DNA from 2 places in the Phycicoccus mangrovi genome. Region 2 is predicted to be linked to the other one. Evidence: riboswitches for the same ligand, from Rfam matches in the RefSeq annotation. Region 2 holds a riboswitch; the other holds the start of a gene.
What was found. A riboswitch is a leader RNA that binds a small molecule or an ion and turns the genes downstream of it on or off. The one in region 2 is predicted to bind S-adenosylmethionine.

Region 1 (9,427 bases), on a different contig from region 2:
ACTACTCGATCTGCAAGGCGTGGGGGACCACCGGGTTCGTCTACGACCGCACGAAGATCACCCGCGAGCTGAAGACCTGGACCGACTTCGCCGACTGCGCGACCAAGGAGGCGAGCGGCAAGGTCTCGCTGCTCGACGACCCGGCCGAGATCACCGGGATCTACTACTGGGCCAACGGGATCGACTGGAACACCACCGACTCCGCGCAGATCGACGCCGCCGAGAAGTTCGTCGTCGAGACCCTTGCCCCGCACGTCGCGGCCTTCGACTCCTACCCCGGCGGCCAGGCCATCCCGCAGGGCACGCAGTGGCTCATGCAGTGCTGGAACGGCGACGCGCGGATCGGCATCCAGAACAGCAAGGACCCCGAGAAGTGGCAGTGGGTGCTCGGCTCGCCGACGACCGAGCTGTGGATGGACAACTGGGCGATCGCCGCCGGCGCCCCGCACCCCGAGGCGGCGCACGCGTTCATCGACTACGTGCTGACCCCCGAGAACCAGCTGAAGAACGTCGACTACATCGGGTACCACACGGGCGCGAAGGACATCGAGGAGAGCGCGAAGAAGGCCGGGTTCGAGATGCTCGACATGGTCTTCTTCACCCCCGAGCAGATCGCGACGATGAAGACCGGTGAGGTCAACGACGCCCAGCAGCGGACGGTCGACATCTGGAACAAGGCCAAGGCGGCGGCCGGTGCCTGACGGCGCCCTCGCCGCGCCGCCGCCGACCCCGACGACCCGGCGGCTGCGCGCCCCGCGGTTCGCCCTCGCGCTGCCGGCCGGCCTGTGGCTCGTGCTGTTCTTCGTCGTGCCGATCGGCACCGTCGTGTGGTTCAGCTTCGGCTACAAGCCCGGCCTGTTCGGCACCCACGCGAACGACGTCCTCTCGCTGGACCGCTACCGGGAAGCGTTGTCGCCCACCTTCTTCGCGACGTTCCAGAACACGCTGTGGGTGGGCGTCGCCGGCACCCTGCTCTGCCTCGTCATCGGGATGCCGGCCGCTTACTGGATGGCGGTCAAGGCGCCGCCGCAGCGCCGGGGCCTGCTTATCGCGCTCGTCATGGTCCCGTACTGGACCAACTTCCTCGTCCGCACCATCGGCTGGCAGGTCATCCTCGCCCCGCAGGGCTGGCTCTCGGAGCTGCTGCAGACCCTGCACCTGACGGGCGGCCCGCTCGACGTCCTCTACACACGCACCGCCGTGCTCATCGGCGTCGTCTACAACTACCTCCCGCTGATGATCCTGCCGCTGTTCGTCGCGTTCGACCGGGTCGGCGGGTCGCTGCGCGAGGCGAGCAAGGACCTCGGCGCGAACCGCTGGCGCACCTTCACCCGGGTCACGCTGCCACTGGCGCGCCCCGGCATCGTCGCCGGGACCGTCCTCGTCTTCATCCCGCTCATGGGCGACTACGTGACGGCGACCGTGCTCGGCGGCGCGAAGGGCAACATGGTCGGCCAGCTCGTGGCCAGCCAGTTCCAGACCGCGCAGAACTGGGCGCTCGGGTCGGCGATGGCCGTCGTGCTCGTCGTCGTCATCACCCTGACGGTCGCCGTCATCGCGGGGCTCGTGTGGCTCGTCGGGCTGCCGCTGCGCGCCCGCCACCGGCTCGTCCTCGAGGAGGTCGCGTGAGCACCGAGGTCCGCGAGGTCCGCCCCGACGGCCCGCCGCCCCCCGCGCCCCGACCGCGCTCGTGGACCGACCGCGCCCTCACCGTCGTCGGCGTCCTCGTCCTGCTCTTCCTCTTCGCGCCGATCGTCGTGGTCGTCGTCTACTCGTTCAACGAGGGCCGGCTCCTCATCGCCTGGGACCACTTCGGGTTCGGCTCCTTCCGGGCCCTCGTCGACCGGCCGGCCGTCCGCGGCGCCGTCGTCGTGTCGCTCCAGGTGGCCGTGCTGTCCTCGCTGCTGGCGACGCTGCTCGGGACGATGGCCGGGGTGGCCCTCGCGCGCCGGCCCGGGCGGTGGACGTGGTGGTTCATCGGCCTGCTCCTGCTCGTCTCGGTGACGCCCGAGATCGTCGACGCCGTCTCGCTCCTGCCGTGGCTGGTCTACCTCGGGTCGGACGCCGGGCTCACGGTGTTCAACGGCGGCATCGTCCGGCTCGTCGTCGGCCACTCGCTCTTCTCGACCGCGGTCGTCGCGTACATCGTCCGCGCCCGGCTCGTCGGGCTGGACGAGTCGCTCGAGGAGGCCTCGGGCGACCTCTACGCGCCGCCGGGCCGCACCTTCCGGCGGGTCACCGTCCCGCTCGCGATGCCGGCCGTCCTCGCGGGCTACCTGCTGTCGTTCACGCTCAGCCTGGACAACACGATCGTCTCGGCGTTCGTCCAGGTCTCCGGCACGACGCCGTGGCCGGTCTACGTCCTCTCGGCGCTGCGCTCCGGCCTGCGCCCCGAGATCGCCGCCGTCTCGACGGTGATGCTCGTCCTCACCCTGCTCGCCCTCGGTCTCGTCGCGTGGGTGCTCCGGCGCTCGGGCGACTCGGCCACCGACATCGCACGCACCATGGGAGGTGGATGACCGTGGTCGACATGGTCTTCTCCGGCGGACCGGTCTTCACGTCGCGGGCGGTGCGCTCGCGCCCGACCGCCGTCGCCGTCGACGACGGGCGCGTGGTCGCCGTCGGCCACGAGGAGGTGCTCGACCTCGCGACGTCGAGGACCGAGCACGTCGACCTGCGCGGCCGGATGCTCCTGCCCGGCTTCCAGGACGCGCACGTGCACCCGGTGTGGGCCGGCGTCGACATGCTGCGCTGCGACCTCACCGAGCTCTCGAGCGCCGACGCCTACCTCGAGCGGATCGCCCGCTACGTGCGCGAGCACCCCGACGAGGAGTGGGTGCTGGGCGCCGGCTGGTCGATGGCCGCCTTCCCCGGCGGCACCCCGACCGCGGCGGCCATCGACGCCGTCGTGGGGGACCGGCCGGCCTTCCTGCCCAACCGCGACGGGCACGGTGCGTGGGTGTCGTCGGCGGCGCTGCGGCGGGCCGGCATCGACCGCGACACCCCCGACCCGCGCGACGGGCGCATCGAGCGCGACGCCGACGGCCACCCGACCGGCACGCTGCACGAGGGGGCGATGGCCCTCGTCGGCGGCATCGCCCCGGAGACGACCGACGACGAGCGGCTCGAGGGGCTGCTGCGCGCCCAGGCGCACCTGCACGCGCTCGGCGTGACGGCCTGGCAGGACGCGATCATCGGCGACTACGGAGACGGCGGGAACCCGGCGCGGGCGTACCGGGCGGCCGACGAGTCCGGGCGGCTGACCGGCCGCGTCGTCGGGGCGCTCTGGTGGGACCGCAACACCGGGCTGGAGCAGGTGCCCGACATCATCGAACGGCGGGGCGCCCTGTCCACGAACCGGTTCCGCGCGACGAGCGTCAAGATCATGCAAGACGGCGTGCCCGAGAACTTCACCGCCGCGATGCTCGACCCGTACTGCGACGGCCACGGCCGGTACACCGACAACTCGGGCATCTCGTTCGTGCCCGTCGAGACGTTGATGCCCGCCGCGGTGCAGCTCGACGCCGCCGGCTTCCAGCTGCACTTCCACGCGATCGGCGACCGCGCCGTCCGCGAGTGCCTCGACGCCGTCGAGGGGGCGATCGCCGCCAACGGACGCCGGGACGCGCGCCACCACATCGCCCACGTCCAGGTCATCCACCCCGACGACGTCCAACGCTTCCGGGAGCTCGGGGTCGTCGCCAACCTTCAGGCCTTCTGGGCCGCGCTCGAGGCGCAGATGGTCGAGCTGACCATCCCCTTCCTCGGCGAGCCGCGCACCTCGTGGCAGTACCCGTTCGGCGACCTGCACCGCTCCGGCGCGACGCTCGCGATGGGCTCCGACTGGGCCGTCTCGACCGCCGACCCGCTCGCCGCGATCCACGTCGCGGTGACCCGGCAGATCCCCGAGGCGCACCGCGAGGGCGAGCCGGAGCACCCGGTGTTCCTGCCCGAGCAGCGGCTCGACCTCGCGACCGCGCTCACCGCGTACACCGCCGGCTCGGCGTTCGTGAACCGGCACGAGGGGACCGGCAGCATCCGGGAGGGTGCGCTCGCCGACCTCGTCGTCCTCGACCGCGACCCGTTCGCCGGGCCGCCCGAGGAGATCGGGGCGACGCGGGTGCTGCAGACCTTCGTCGACGGCCGGCGCGTGCACGCCGCGGACGACGCCTGAGACCTCCGGGGGCGGCGGGCCGTCCCACGTCGTGGACCCGGGATGACGCGCCGCGGACGCGTTCGTCACACTCGTCGGCGTAGGTCATGAGTGCCAGTGACAAGCCCCGGCTCGCTGGCCGGCAACCCTCCTCCGCGGTGGGGTGCCCCGGGTGACGACCTGGTCGGCGCCGCAGCGGCGTCGGCAAGCGCGGATCCCGGGTGTCCCGAGGGTCCACGAGGCCCTCAGGAGCCCCGATGTCCACGCACCACACCGCCCTCGTCGCCGCCGGCCACGCCGGCCCCTCCCTGCTGACCCGGTCCCTGCCCGCCGTCGTCGCGCCCGACCCGGTGCCCGTCGTGTCCGGGTCGCTCGTCGAGTACGCCCAGCTCGACCACGCCGCCTCCACCCCGGCGCTCGAGTCGGTGGTCCGTGCGGTCGCGACGGCCACCCGCACCTACAGCTCGGTGCACCGCGGCACCGGATGGCTCTCGCGGGTGACGAGCGCCCACTACGAGGCCGCCCGTGACGAGGTCGCGCGCTTCGTCGGGGCCCGCGCCGACGACCTCGTCGTCCTCGTGCGCACCACGACCGAGGCGACCAACCTGCTCGCCCGCGCGCTGCCGCCGCAGACGCCGGTCGTCGTGTTCGACACCGAGCACCACGCCTCGCTGCTGCCGTGGCCGGCCGCCTCCACGCACCGGCTCCCGGTGCCCGCCTCGCCGGAGGAGGCGCTCGGCCGCCTCGAGTCGACACTCGCCGGCCTCGCGGGCGGGCCGACCCCGCTCGTCGTCGTCACCGGTGCGTCGAACGTGACCGGCGAGCTCTGGCCGGTCGAGCGCCTCGTCGCCGTCGCCCGCCGGCACGGCGCCCGGGTGTTCCTCGACGCCGCGCAGCTCGTCGCGCACCGGCCGGTCGACCTCTCCGCGCTCGACGTCGACTGGGTCGCGTTCTCGGGGCACAAGCTGCACGCCCCCCACGGCGCCGGCGCACTCGTCGGGCGGGCCGACTGGCTCGACGCCGCCGAGCCCCACCTCGCTGGTGGAGGGGCCAGCGCGGCGGTCTCGGCGGAGGGCGTCACGTGGGCCACGGGCGCGGCGCGCCACGAGGGCGGCAGCCCCAACGTGCTCGGGGCAGTGGCGCTCGCCGCCGCGTGCGCGGCGCTGCGCACCCACCGGGCCGCGGTCGAGGCGCACGAGGCGCGGCTCGGGGCCCGGCTGCTCGAGGGGCTCGCGGGCATCCCCGGTGTGCGCGTGCACTCGCTCTTCGGCGCCGACCACCCGCGGGTTCCCGTCGCGGCCTTCACCGTCGACGGCCTCGACAGCCACCTCGTCGCGGCGGCGCTGTCCGCCGAGCACGGCATCGGGGTGCGCGCGGGCAAGTTCTGCGCGCACCGGCTCGTCGACGCGCTCCTGGCCCGGGACGGCGACGGCGCGGTGACGGCGGTCCGGGCGAGCGCCGGCCTCGCGACGACCGACGAGCACGTCGAGCGGCTGCTCGCCGCCGTGGCCGCGCTCGCGGCGGACGGGCCGGGCGTCGCGTACGTCGAGGAGCCGGGGCGGGGCTGGGTGCCGGCCGACGACCCGCGCGACCTCGACGTGTCGCTGCCCTGGTGAGCAGGGGTCCGGGTGCGGCTCAGCGGCGCACGAGGTGCAGCGCGCGCCGCGGGCAGGCCGTGACCGCCTCGCGCGCGAGGGTCAGCTGGTCCTCGGCGACCGGACCGAGGACGACCGGGTAGCCCCACTCGTCGAGCGCGATCCGCTCGGGCAGCAGCTCGGCGCACAGCCCGCGGGCGCGGCAGTCGGGCCAGTCGACCCGCAGCTCGTGGCCGCCCTCCGGCGTCGGGGCGCTCATGCGACCCTCACCGGGACGTCGGCCGTGCAGCCGCACGCGCCGACCAGGTGCTCGTCCACGCGGTCGGCGAGCGTCGTCAGGAGGCTGCGGACGAGCCGCGAGGTGCCGTCCGGGTGGGCGCAGGCACCGCGCCCGGTCACGAGGCCGGTCAGCTCCTGCACCCGGCGTCGGGTGTCGGCGCCCTCGGCGAGCCCGCGCATCTCCTCGGCGAGGGCGGGCAGCCCGTTGCGGCAGGGGCCGCAACGGCCGGCGGTCTCGTCGGCGAGGTAGCTCGTCCACTGCGCGGTGCGCGCCACCGGGCACGACCCGTCGGCGAGCGAGACGACGGCACCGGCGCCGAGGCTCGCCCCGAGCGAGCGCAGGTGCGCCTGCGACCACGTGAGGGAGGGCAGGTCGCGCGGGTGCAGCCACGCCCCGTGGAAGCCGCCGACGAGCAGCGGCGCGGCGAGGGCGGCGGCGTCGAGCACCTGCCACGCGCGGGCCCCGTGCTCGACCTCGACGACCGTCGCGACGTCGATGCGGCCGCGGTGGTCGGCGGGCCGGGTCAGGGTGAGGAGCGTCGTGCCCGGCTCGTCGGCGGTGCCGAGCTCGGCGTACCGGCGGGGGCCGACGAGCGCGGCCGCGGCCAGGTGAGCCCACGACTCGGCGTTGGACAGCAGCGTCGGCCGGCCCTTGTGGCCGTCGACGGCCTCGGGCGCCCACGCGGTGACCGGCAGCCCGGGGCGGCCGGCCATCAGCTCGAGGACGGCGCGCGCCTGACCGGCGACGAAGCGTCCCTCGGCGACGTGGGTGGTCCACGTGACGCGCGAGTCGCCGCGCTCGCCGACGGCGTCGAGCACGGCCCGGCCGATGAGGGGACGGTCCTCGGAGGTGACCACGTGCACCCGGCGCGCGCCGAGCGCCCGGGCCGCGAGCTCCGCGCCGTCGAGGACGAGGTGCGGGACGATGCCGAGCAGCGCCTCGTCCTTGGCGCTCGCGGGCTCGCCCTCGGCCGCGTTGACGACGAGGACCGGGCGCCGCGACGGGCGCAGGCCGCGTCCGTCGGCGACGGTGCGCAGCTTGCGCGCCAGCGGGAAGCCGGCGCCGCCGCGCCCACGGACCGACCCGGACTCGGCGAGCCCGACGACCGCGTCGAGGTCGAGCCGCGGCAGGTCACCGAAGCGCGCGCGGTGGGCGCGCAGCGAGAGGCCGTCGTCGACGCCCGAGAGCAGGAGCGGCCCGGGGCGGACGTGGACGCGGGCCGGCGGACGGATGGTCATCGACGGCCCCCGTCGACGGTGAGGGTGCGGACGGGGGAGGGGGCGACCCGGCGCTCGCCGCGGCTCCGGCGCCGCGCGAGCAGGACGGCGACGACGCGCCCGAGGACGGCGACGACGACGGCCGCGACGCAGGCGGCGGTGATGGCGACCGACCACCCGAGGGCGGCGTCGGTGCCGATGCCGAGGCCGTGGACGACGCCGGCGACCCACGCCGCGTACGTCGTGAGGTGCAGGACGAACCAGAGCCGGTGGGGCAGGCGGGAGCGGGCCAGCGAGGTCGCGACGACGACGACGGTGAGGTCGAGGGCGAGCGTCCCGAGGCCGAGCCAGAGCGGCTCGTACGTGGCGCCGAACGGGACGACCGCCTGCCACCACCGGATGTCGACGAACTCGTCGACGACCGCGACGACCGCGTGCGCGAGGAGCAGCAGGACGGAGACGGCGGCGAGGCCGCGGTGCAGCCCCTGCGTGACGAATCGCGGCCACCACCGCGACACCGACCGGCCGGTCGCGAGCACGCCGAGCACGACGGTCAGCGTGAAGACGACGACGAGCACGATCCCGGTGCCGCGGTTGAGGTACCAGAGCAGCGGCGAGGTCATCGGGGGTCCTCCAGGTGGGCGGCCCGCCAGGCGGGCGTGGTGGTGACGGTGCCGTCGTGGGCGACGAGCCGGGCGGCGACGGCGTGGTCGGCGAGCCAGCCCTCGGCGTCCTCGCCGAGGACGACGGCGGCCGTCGAGGCGGTGTTGGCGGCGCACGCGGTGGCGCCGAGCGCGGTGACGGTGCGCCAGGGTCCGCCGGCCGGGGCGCCGGAGCGAGGGTCGACGATGTGGTGCCACTGCCGGCCGCCGCGGCGCCAGCGCCGCGCCGAGACGCTGGAGGTTGCGAGGCCACCGGGCCCGACGTGGACGACGAGCTCGTCGCCACCGGCCTCGAGGTCGGCGAGGCTGTGCCCCAGGCGGACCGGCTGCGTGGACGGCGGGAGGTCGTTCGGCGCGTGCACGCGGACGTCGCCGCCGACGCTCACGAGGACGGGGACCTCGAGGCGCTCGACGACGGTGAGGGCGGCGAGGTCGGCCGCCCAGGCCTTGCCGGTGGCGCCGAGGTCGAGCGAGGCCCCCGGCGGCACCGTGACGGTCGTGTCGTCGACGTGGACGTCCCGCCACGAGCCGGGGCGCGTCGGCAGCGAGGCCGGGCTCGGGTCGTCACCGGGGACGAGGGCGTAGGTGCGGTCGTAGCCCGCGCCGATGAGGACCTCGCCGAGGGTGGGGTCGACCAGCCCGTCGGTCTCGCGGGCGGCCTCGAGGGCGACGCGCACGGCCCCGGCGAGGACGGGGGAGACGACGACGGGACGGCCGGGGCTCGCGTTGGCCAGCGAGAGGTCGCTGTCGGCGCGGAAGCGGCTGCACGTCCCGTCCACCTCGTCCAGCACACCGGCCACGAGGTCGACGACCGCGTCCATTGCGTCCGGCGTCGTGCGGACGTCGACGTACGTGCCGAGGGCCCGCCACGTGGCCGCCCCGTGCTCGGGGTGGAGGCGGAGGGTGTCCGGCACCTCCACCGCGGTCATGACCCGGTGCTCGGCGGGGGCGGCGGCGGGGGCGGGGGAGCCGGCGCGGGCGCCGGAGCGGAGGAGCCGCCACCCGAGGACGAGCCGCCACCGGAGGACGAGCCGCCGCCACCCGAAGAGGAGGAGCCGCCGCCCGAGGAGGAGGAGCCGCCGCCCGAGGGGGCGCTCCAGCCGCCGCCGACCCGGGCGCTGCCGGAGGCCGCGGCGCGGACGACCGTCGTCCTGCCGACGACCTTCTTGTGCTTGCGCTTCTTCTCGACGACGACGGGGTGGTCCTTCGCCCAGGCGACGAGCTGGTCGTGGTACTCCTGGGCCGCCTTGGCGTCGGCCTCGGCCTGGTGCTGCGCCTTGACGGCGTCGGCGGCGGCGGTCTCGCGCGCCACGGCCGCGGTCGCTGCACCGGTCGCCGCGACCGCGGCGGTCGCGAGCGCTCCGCTGAACACCGTGAGGAGGGCACGCGACCGGTCGCGCTGTCCGCGGCTGAGCAGGGGTTTCACCGGGGGACTCCTCGGGGTGTCGAGCGGGGGCAGGGTGTCTCGCTGCCCTCCACGATCCCGCAGCCCGGCGCAAGGCGGGGTCATCCCGGTGTTA
Region 2 (9,427 bases):
TCCGGGACCGCCTCATCGACGACCTGCTCCTCGGGATCGCGGGGCTGCTCGAGCTGGCGCTGCTCGTCGTGCTCGTCGGCGGGCTGATCGGGAGCGGGCACGTCACCGACTCGGCCGAGCGGGCGACGTTCATCGCCTACCTCGTGAGCCTGCCGGTGATCCCCCCGGGCACGGCGTTCCTCGCCATCAAGGAGAAGTCCCGCTGGGCGATGGGCTCGATCGCGGTCGGCGCGTTCGCCGTCGGTGTCATGTCCGCCCGGCTCGCCCAGATCTGGATGTCCTATGACTGACCCCACCCCGCGCGACCGCCGGGCCCTCGGCGGCCCCGGCGTGCTGCTCGTCGTCGTCTACGGCGTGCTGGCGCTCGCCGCCACCGGCCGGTCGGTGCTCCAGATCTCGGAGTACTTCGACCGTGCCCCGCTGGCGTACGTCCTGTCGGCGCTCGCGGCGGTCGTGTACCTGCTCGCGACGTGGTGCCTCGCCCGCGGCGGGCGCTGGGTGCGCGTCGGCATCGTCGCGTGCGCGGTCGAGCTCGCCGGCGTGCTGCTCGTCGGGCTCGCGTCCTACCTCGACCCGTCGGCGTTCCCGGACAAGACCGTCTGGTCGCACTTCGGCCAGGGCTACGGGTTCGTCCCGCTCGTCCTGCCGGTGCTCGGCCTGCTGTGGTTCCGCCGCGTCGAGCGCGGCGCCCGGGCCGACAACGTCGCCCACGACGACAACGTCGCCCCGACCGCCGACTGAACCGGCGGCCGGGACGACGAGGGTGCCTCAGGCGTCCGTGCGCTCCAGGAGCAGGACGGGGATGAGGCGGTCGGTCTTGGTCTGGTACTCGGCGTAGGGCGGGTAGGCCGCGACGCAGCGCTCCCACCACTCCTCGCGCTCGGCACCGTCGATCTCGCGGGCCACGGCCGGCCAGGACTCGGTGCCGTCCTGGAGCGTGAGGTGCGGGTCGGCGAGGAGGTTGCCGTACCAGACGGGGTGCTCCGCCGCCCCGCCCTTGCTCGCGACGGCGGCGTACGTGCCGTCGTGCTCGACGCGCATCAGCGGCACCTTACGCACCGCGCCGGTCTTGCGGCCGCGCATCGTCAGCATGACGACCGGGCGGTCCATGACGCTGACCGAGCGGGTGTCGCCGGTCTCGTCGATCTTCTCGACCTGCTCGCGGACCCAGTCAGAGGGGGAGGGGATGTAGTCGTCGCTCATGTCGTCTCTCAACTCACTTGTCGCTCGAGGTCTTCCACAGGTTGATGCCCGTGTCCTGGGCGTGCTTGTCGATCTTCGCGAGCTCGTCCTTCGTGAAGCGCAGCTTCTTGACGGCGTCCAGGCTGTCGTCGAGCTGCTCGACCGAGCTCGCACCGACGAGCACGGAGGTGACGCGCGGGTCGCGCAGCGCCCACGCGAGGGCCATCTGCGCGAGCGTCTGGCCGCGCGTCTTCGCCAGCCGGTCCAGCGCGCGGATGTGCTTGAGCGCGGTGTCGGTGAGCAGCGCCGGGTCGAGCGACTTGCCCTGGGCGGCCCGCGACCCCTCCGGGATGCCCTTGAGGTACTTGTTCGTCAGCATCCCCTGCGCCAGCGGGGAGAACGCGATGCAGCCGACGCCGGTCTCGCCGAGGGCGTCCAGCAGCCCCTCCTCCTCGATCCAGCGGTTGAGCATCGAGTACGACGGCTGGTGGATGAGCAGCGGCGTGCCCATCGCGCGGAGGATCTCGACGGCCTCGCGGGTGCGCTGCGCCGAGTAGGACGAGATGCCCACGTAGAGCGCCTTGCCGGCACGCACGAGGGAGTCCAGCGCCCCGCAGGTCTCCTCGAGCGGGGTCGTCTCGTCGAAGCGGTGGCTGTAGAAGATGTCGAAGTAGTCGAGGCCGGTGCGCTGCAGCGACTGGTCCGCCGACGCGGTGACGTACTTCCGCGAGCCGCCACCCTGGCCGTAGGGGCCGGGCCACATGTCGTAGCCCGCCTTGGAGCTGATGACGAGCTCGTCGCGGTAGGGGCGGAAGTCGCGGGCGAACAGCGTCCCGAAGTTGCGCTCGGCGCTGCCGTAGGGCGGGCCGTAGTTGTTCGCGAGGTCGAAGTGGGTGACGCCCCGGTCGAACGCCCGGCGCAGGATCGCCTGCTGGCGCTCCAGCGGCACGTCGTCGCCGAAGTTGTGCCAGAGGCCCAGCGAGATCGCGGGGAGGTCGAGGCCGGAGCGGCCGGTGCGTCGGTAGGGCATCCCGGCGCGGTAGCGGCCCGCGGCGGCCTTGTACTCGTCGGCGTGGAAGGTCATGGGGTCATCCTGCCCCGTTCGCGGGGTGAGACGGGGCGGGGGAGGGGGCTGACCGCGGGCCGGCCCGTGCGTATCCTGACGGCAGGTCATGAGCGCCAGCGCCAAGCCCCGGCTCGCTGGCCGGCAACCCTCCTCCGCGGTGGGGTGCCCCGGGTGAGGACCAGGCGTGCGGCACCCGTCGCACGCAAGCGCGGGAGCCCCTGGGCACCCCGCCGAGCACACGTCCGCGTGCGCCCGGCCCGCCGGTCGGTCGCACCCACGAGTCAGGAGCGAACCGATGACCGACCCGTCCCAGTGGGGTTTCGAGACCCGCCAGGTGCACGCCGGCCAGCAGCCCGACAGCGCCACCGGCGCCCGGGCCCTGCCGATCTACCAGACGACGTCGTACGTCTTCAACGACACCGCGCACGCCGAGAACCTCTTCGCGCTGCGCGAGTTCGGCAACATCTACACGCGCATCATGAACCCGACACAGGACGCCGTCGAGCAGCGCATCGCCGCGCTCGAGGGCGGGGTCGGGGCCCTGCTCGTGGCGTCCGGGCAGGCCGCCACGACGCTCGGCCTCCTCAACATCGCCGAGGCCGGTGACCACATCGTCTCCAGCGCGGCCCTCTACGGAGGCACGGTCAACCTGCTGAAGTTCACCTTCCGCAAGCTCGGGGTCGACGTCACCTTCGTCGAGGACCACACCGACCCCCAGGCCTGGCGGGACGCGGTGCGCCCGAACACCAAGGCGTTCTTCGGCGAGACCATCGCCAACCCCAAGGCCGAGGTCCTCGACATCGAGGCCGTCGCCGCGGTCGCCCACGAGGTCGGGGTGCCGCTGGTCGTCGACAACACCATCGCGACGCCGTACGTCATCCGACCCCTGGAGTGGGGCGCCGACGTCGTCATCCACTCGGCGACGAAGTACCTCGGCGGGCACGGCACGTCCATCGCCGGCGTCATCGTCGACGGCGGCACCTTCGACTACACGACGGACCCGGAGCGCTTCCCCAACTACAACACCCCGGACGAGAGCTACCACGGGCTGCGCTTCGGCCCCGACCTCGGCGTCGGCAGCCCCTTCGGCGCGAACCTCTCCTACATCCTCAAGGCGCGCGTGCAGCTGCTGCGCGACCTCGGCGCCGCGGTCTCGCCGTTCAACGCCTTCCTCATCGGGCAGGGCATCGAGACCCTCAGCCTGCGCCTCGAGCGGCACCTCGAGAACGCCCGCCGGGTCGCCGAGCACCTGGAGCAGCACCCCCAGGTCGAGTCGGTGCGGTGGGCCTCGCTCGACAGCAGCCCCGGCAAGGCGCTCGCGGACAAGTACGCGCCGCTGGGCGCCGGGGCGGTGCTCGCCTTCGAGATCCGTGGCGGCATCGAGGCCGGGCGCCGCTTCGTCGAGGGCCTGTCGCTGCACAGCCACGTCGCGAACATCGGCGACGTGCGCTCGCTCGCCATCCACCCGGCGTCGACGACGCACAGCCAGGGCGGCGACGAGGACCGGCTGGCCGCCGGGGTCACGCCCGGCCTCGTGCGCCTCGCGGTCGGCATCGAGTCGGTCGCCGACATCCTCGCCGACCTCGACGCGGGCTTCGCCGCGGCGGCCGGTGACGGCTCCGGGGACGCGGCGCCGGAGCTCGTCGCGGCCACGCAGGGCTGAGCGACCCTCCCGCCCGTCGGGGCCTGTGGATAACCCGGCGGGCGGGACGCCGCCCCGGCCTAGCGTCGGGGCATGACGACGTACCGGGTGGACGCGAGGACCGTCCTGCAGGTGGGGGAGCAGCTCGTGGGGCTGGCCGAGGCCCTCACGCTCATGGGCGACCCGGCGGCCGACCGCTGGGCCTTCGGGCCGGGCCGGTCGGGCGCCGCGGCCGAGGAGCTGCTCGGCGCGTGGCGGCACGCGCGGCTGCGGGTGGCCGACGCCCTGACCGTCCTCGGCGAGGCGGCGGGGTCCGCGGGCGGCGCGTACCTCGACACCGAGGCGGGGGTGTCGCGCCGGCTCGGGGGAGGCCCGACGTGGTGACGTCCCTCGGTCCCGTCGAGGGCTCGGCCGCCGGGGTCCGGGCGGTCGCGCGGGCGTGCGAGGTGACCGGCCACCGGCTGGCCGACACGGCGGCGGACCTCGCCCGGCTGCGCGACGGCGCGGTCTGGGACGGCCCGGCCGGGGAGGCGTTCGGCGCGCGCATCACGACGGCGCCGACCGTCCTGGACCGGGCCGCGCACCGCTTCCTCGGCGCGGTGGCGCCGCTGCGCACCTACGCGGCGGTGCTCGAGGACGAGCAGGCGGTCGCCCAGCACGCGGTCACGGCGCACGGTGACGCGTGGGACGCCTACCGGCTGCTCGAGCAGCGCGCCGTCGCCCTCGTCGAGGCGGGTGCCACGGAGGCCGACCCGGTGCTGCTCGGGGTCCGGCGGGCGCAGCAGGACGAGATGGCCACCGTCCTGCGCGCCGAGGCCGCGCACGCAGCGGCCCTCGACCGGCTGCGCGCCGCCGACGCCCGCTGCGCCGCCGTGCTCGGTGCGCTCGCCGACGACGACATCGGCGACTCGGTCCTCTACCGCGGCCTGCGGCAGGCGAGCTCGGTCGGCCACGGGGTCGGGATGCTCGCCGCGCTGCCGACGCGGGTCGCCCCGCCGCTCGCGGCCGCCGGGTTCGTCGGCGAGGGCGTCGGGACCGTCGCCGACGGCGTCCTGCTCGTCGGCTACCGGGAGGGGAGCGTCCGGGAGGTGGGGGTCGCGGCCGGCGCGTGGGCCCTCGGCTTCGCGGGGCAGTCGTTCACCAGGGCGGCGACGGCGCGGACCGTCGTGGGGTCGGACGGCGTGGCCGTGGCCCGGACGCTCGGCACCCGGGAGCGGCTCCTGCTCGGGGCCACCGACGCGGCCCGGACGCGGTTGCGGGACGCCCGGGTCCGGCTCCTGCTGGCGCCTCCCGCCGTCGCCCGCACGGCGCCATCCGCGCCGGTGCCCGCGGGCGGAGCCGCGGCGCGGCTGCGGGCCGCCGGTGTCCGGGCGGTCCGGGCGAGGGTGGCCGCCACGGGACGCGAGCTGCGGCTCGTGCGGGCCGGTGGCGGGCAGACGGTCGGCCTCTACACCGCCGGGGTGAGCCTGCACGCCTCCGGGAAGGCGCTGCCGCACGTCGTCCCGGGGGAGCGGGCACCGCAGCGACAGGGGACGTCCGGTCGGAGCCCGCGGTGAGGGCGACCTATCCTGTCGGGCATGCCCGCCCGCACCGAGACCGCGCTCGAGGCGGTCGCCGCGGCGGAGCTGCACTACCCCGAGCACCTGCCCGTCGTCGCCGCCCGCGAGGAGATCCTCACGGCCCTGCGTGACCACCAGGTCGTCGTCATCGCGGGCGAGACCGGGTCGGGCAAGACGACCCAGCTCCCGAAGATGTGCCTCGAGCTCGGCCGCGGGGCCGGGGGCCGTCAGGTCGGGCACACGCAGCCCCGGCGGATCGCGGCCCGGTCGGTCGCCGAGCGCATCGCCGAGGAGATGGAGGTCGAGCTCGGCGGCACCGTCGGCTACCAGGTCCGCTTCGGCGACCACAGCAGCGACGCGACCCGGGTCAAGGTGATGACCGACGGCATCCTGCTCAGCGAGATGCAGCGCGACCGCGACCTGCGCCGGTACGACACGATCATCATCGACGAGGCGCACGAGCGCAGCCTCAACATCGACTTCATCCTCGGCTACCTCAAGCAGCTGCTGCCGCGGCGCCCCGACCTCAAGGTCGTCGTCACCTCGGCGACGATCGACCCCGAGCGCTTCGCCCGGCACTTCGGCACCGACGAGCGCGGCGAGGTCGTCCGCGAGGTGCCGGTGCTCGAGGTGTCCGGGCGCACCTACCCCGTCGAGGTCCGCTACCGCCCGCTCGTCGAGACGACCCCGGACGGCACGCACGTCGTCGAGGAGCGCGACCAGGTGACCGGGGTCGTGCAGGCCGTCGAGGAGCTGTGGACCGAGGCGCCGCCCGCCCCGGACGCGACCGACATCCTCGTGTTCTTCTCGGGGGAGCGCGAGATCCGCGACGCCGCCGATGCGTTGAACGCCCTGAAGCTGCCGGGCACCGAGGTGCTGCCCCTGTTCGCCCGGCTGTCGTCGGCCGAGCAGCACCGGGTCTTCCGCCGCGGCGGAGGGCGCCGGATCGTCCTCGCCACCAACGTCGCCGAGACCTCGCTCACGGTGCCCGGCATCGGCTACGTCGTCGACACCGGCACCGCCCGCATCTCCCGCTACAGCCAGCGCACCAAGGTGCAGCGGCTGCCGATCGAGCCGGTCAGCCGGGCCAGCGCCGCCCAGCGGGCGGGCCGCTGCGGCCGTGTCGCGCCCGGCGTCTGCATCCGTCTGTACTCCGAGGAGGACTTCGAGGCGCGCGACGAGTTCACCGAGCCCGAGATCCAGCGCACGTCGCTCGCGGCCGTCATCCTCCAGATGACCTCGCTCGGCCTCGGCGACGTCGCGCGCTTCCCCTTCGTCGACCCGCCGGACGCGCGCCAGGTCGCCGACGGCGTGCGCCTGCTCGAGGAGCTCGGGGCGTTCTCCACCGATGAGCGCGGCCCCGGCCGGCACCGCGGGCGGGCCCGCCGGCTCACGGCCACCGGCCGCACTCTCGCCCGGATGCCCCTCGACCCGCGCCTGGCCCGGATGGTCGTCGAGGCCGGCCGGCTCGGCTGCACCCGCGAGGTGCTCGTGCTCGTCGCCGCCCTGTCGATCCAGGACCCGCGCGAGCGGCCGGTGGACAAGGAGGCGCAGGCCGACCAGCAGCACGCGCGCTTCAAGGACGAGCGGTCCGACTTCGCCGCGCTGCTCAACCTCTGGACCTACCTCAAGAAGCAGCAGAAGGACCTCTCGCACAGCGCGTTCCGGCGGATGTGCAAGAACGAGTACCTGCACTACCTGCGCATCCGCGAGTGGCAGGACCTGCACGCCCAGCTGCGGCGCGCGACCCGGCAGGCCCGCATCGACCCCGAGCTCGCGACGGCCGCGAAGGGTGAGGACCCCGACTGGGACACCGTGCACAAGGCGCTCCTCGCCGGCCTGCTGTCGCACGTGGGCGTGCGCGACGAGGTCAAGCGCGAGTACCTCGGCGCCCGCGGAGCCCGGTTCGGCATCAGCCCCGGCTCGACCCTCTTCCGCCGCAAGCCCGAGTACGTCATGGCCGCGGAGCTCGTCGAGACCTCGCGGCTGTGGGCGCGGACCGTCGCCACCATCGACCCCGAGTGGGCCGAGGAGGCCGGCAAGCACGTCGTGACGCGCACGGTCAGCGAGCCGCGCTGGAGCCGCAAGGCCGGCGCCGCCGTCGCGACCGAGCGCGTGACGCTGTTCGGGGTACCGCTCGTCACCGACCGCACCGTCCAGTACGCCCGGATCGACCCCGAGGCCGCGCGCGAGATCTTCGTCCGGTCGGCGTTCGTCGAGGGCGACTGGGAGCCGGTGCACGACTTCTGGAAACGCAACCAGCGCACCCTCGCTCGCGTCGCCGAGCTCGAGGAGCGGGCGCGTCGTCGCGACATCGTCGTCGACGACGAGATCGTCTTCGCCTTCTACGACAGCCGGATCCCGCCGGACGTCGTCACCGAGCGGCACTTCGACCGCTGGTGGCGCGGCGAGCGGCGCCGCCGCCCCGACCTGCTCGACCTCACCGAGGACGTGCTCACCTCCGACGCGGGGGAGTCGGTCTCGGCGAGCGACTACCCGCGCACGTGGCGCCAGGGCGACCTCGCGCTCGACGTCACCTACCAGTTCGCGCCCGGGCAGGCCGCCGACGGCGTGACGGTGCACGTCCCGGTCGCCGTGCTCAACCGGGTCACGGCCGACGGGTTCGACTGGCAGGTGCCCGGGCTGCGCGACGAGCTCGCGGTCGCGCTCGTCCGCTCGCTGCCGAAGGCCACCCGCGTGCACTTCGTCCCGGCGCCCGACCACGCCGCCGCGGCCCTGCGCGAGATGGACCCCGCGCGCGGTTCGATGGTCGAGGAGCTGGCGCGGGTCCTGTTCGAGCGCACCCGCATCCGCGTCGACCCGGCCGAGTTCGACCTCGCCCGCGTGCCCGACCACCTGCGCGTCACCTTCTCGGTCGAGCGCCCCGGCGGTCGCGTCGTCGCCGCCGGCAAGGACCTCGACGCGCTGCGCGAGCAGGCCGGGGGAGCGGTGCGCGAGGGGATGGCCCGCGCCGGCGCGTCGATCGAGCGCTCCGGCCTCACGACGTGGGCCGTCGGCACCATCCCCGAGACCTTCGAGGGGCGCGCCGGGCGGCTCACCGTCGTCGGCTTCCCCGCGCTCGTCGACGAGGGGGCCTCGGTCGGGCTGCGCGTCCTGCCCGATGCCGGGTCCGCGGCGGCGGCGCACCGCGCGGGCGTCCGGCGCCTGCTCCTCCTCAACACGACGGCGCCGTGGAAGCGGGTGCTCGGCCGGCTCGGCAACGCCCAGAAGCTCGCGCTCGCCGACAACCCGCACGGGTCGGTGCCGGCGCTGCTCCAGGACTGCCTCGACGCCGCCGTCGACGACCTCGTCACCGAGCACGTCCGCGGCCCGGTCCGCACCCCCGAGGCGTTCGAGGCGGCGCTCGCGGCCGTCCGGACCCACGCGGCGACCCGGGTGCTGGCCGTCGTCGAGGCGGTCGAGCCGGTGCTCGTCCTCGCCGCGCAGGTGCGGCGCACCCTCGACGCGCTCGCCGCGGGCAGTGCCGCGGCGTCGACCCGTGCGGCCCGCGCCGACGTCCGGGCCCAGCTCGACGGGCTGGTCCGCCCGGGGTTCGTCGCCGCGACCGGGGTCGCCCGCCTCGCCGACCTCCAGCGCTACCTGCGGGCCGCGCAGCACCGTCTCGAGCGTGCGGCCGGCAACGCACGGGAGCCCGTGCTCCAGGAGCAGGTCGACGCGGTCGAGTCCGCCTACGCCGACCTCCTCGAGTCGCTGCCCGCCGCCCGCCGCGCCGCCCCCGAGGTCGCCGACATCGGGTGGATGGTCGAGGAGCTGCGGGTCAGCCTCTTCGCGCAGAGCCTCGGCACGAAGGGCTCGGTCTCCGAGAAGCGCGTGCGCCGGGCCATCGCCGCCGTCGCCGAGTGACCCGGCCGGCGCGGGCGGGGGAATCCGCCGCCCCGGCCGGACGTTCCACCCTGACGACGCACCACCGTGAAAGGCTTCTCCCGTGATGGACCCGTCCGCCCTGTACCGCCTCGA

Region 1: linked by a shared signal. The riboswitch ahead of KMZ30_RS20170 (aminotransferase class V-fold PLP-dependent enzyme) and the one ahead of KMZ30_RS04590 (bifunctional o-acetylhomoserine/o-acetylserine sulfhydrylase) in region 2 are both predicted to bind S-adenosylmethionine.

Annotation. Positions count from the first base shown of each region.
Region 1 is NZ_JAHHWP010000026.1:51,124-60,550, forward strand. Features, by position in the region: gene KMZ30_RS20150 (polyamine ABC transporter substrate-binding protein) at 1-701, shown strand, start outside; gene KMZ30_RS20155 (ABC transporter permease) at 694-1,629, shown strand; gene KMZ30_RS20160 (ABC transporter permease) at 1,626-2,519, shown strand; gene KMZ30_RS20165 (amidohydrolase) at 2,516-4,174, shown strand; SAM riboswitch class IV at 4,257-4,370, shown strand; gene KMZ30_RS20170 (aminotransferase class V-fold PLP-dependent enzyme) at 4,411-5,769, shown strand; gene KMZ30_RS20175 (ferredoxin) at 5,789-6,007, opposite strand; gene KMZ30_RS20180 (NADH-ubiquinone oxidoreductase-F iron-sulfur binding region domain-containing protein) at 6,004-7,266, opposite strand; gene KMZ30_RS20185 (ferric reductase-like transmembrane domain-containing protein) at 7,263-7,868, opposite strand; gene KMZ30_RS20190 (FAD:protein FMN transferase) at 7,865-8,836, opposite strand; gene KMZ30_RS20195 (hypothetical protein) at 8,833-9,333, opposite strand.
Region 2 is NZ_JAHHWP010000007.1:84,330-93,756, reverse strand. Features, by position in the region: gene KMZ30_RS04610 (hypothetical protein) at 1-290, shown strand, start outside; gene KMZ30_RS04605 (hypothetical protein) at 283-741, shown strand; gene KMZ30_RS04600 (nitroreductase family deazaflavin-dependent oxidoreductase) at 769-1,203, opposite strand; gene mgrA (L-glyceraldehyde 3-phosphate reductase) at 1,217-2,266, opposite strand; SAM riboswitch class IV at 2,351-2,463, shown strand; gene KMZ30_RS04590 (bifunctional o-acetylhomoserine/o-acetylserine sulfhydrylase) at 2,544-3,911, shown strand; gene KMZ30_RS04585 (hypothetical protein) at 3,984-4,274, shown strand; gene KMZ30_RS04580 (hypothetical protein) at 4,271-5,446, shown strand; gene hrpA (ATP-dependent RNA helicase HrpA) at 5,468-9,313, shown strand; gene KMZ30_RS04570 (proteasome assembly chaperone family protein) at 9,399-9,427, shown strand, end outside.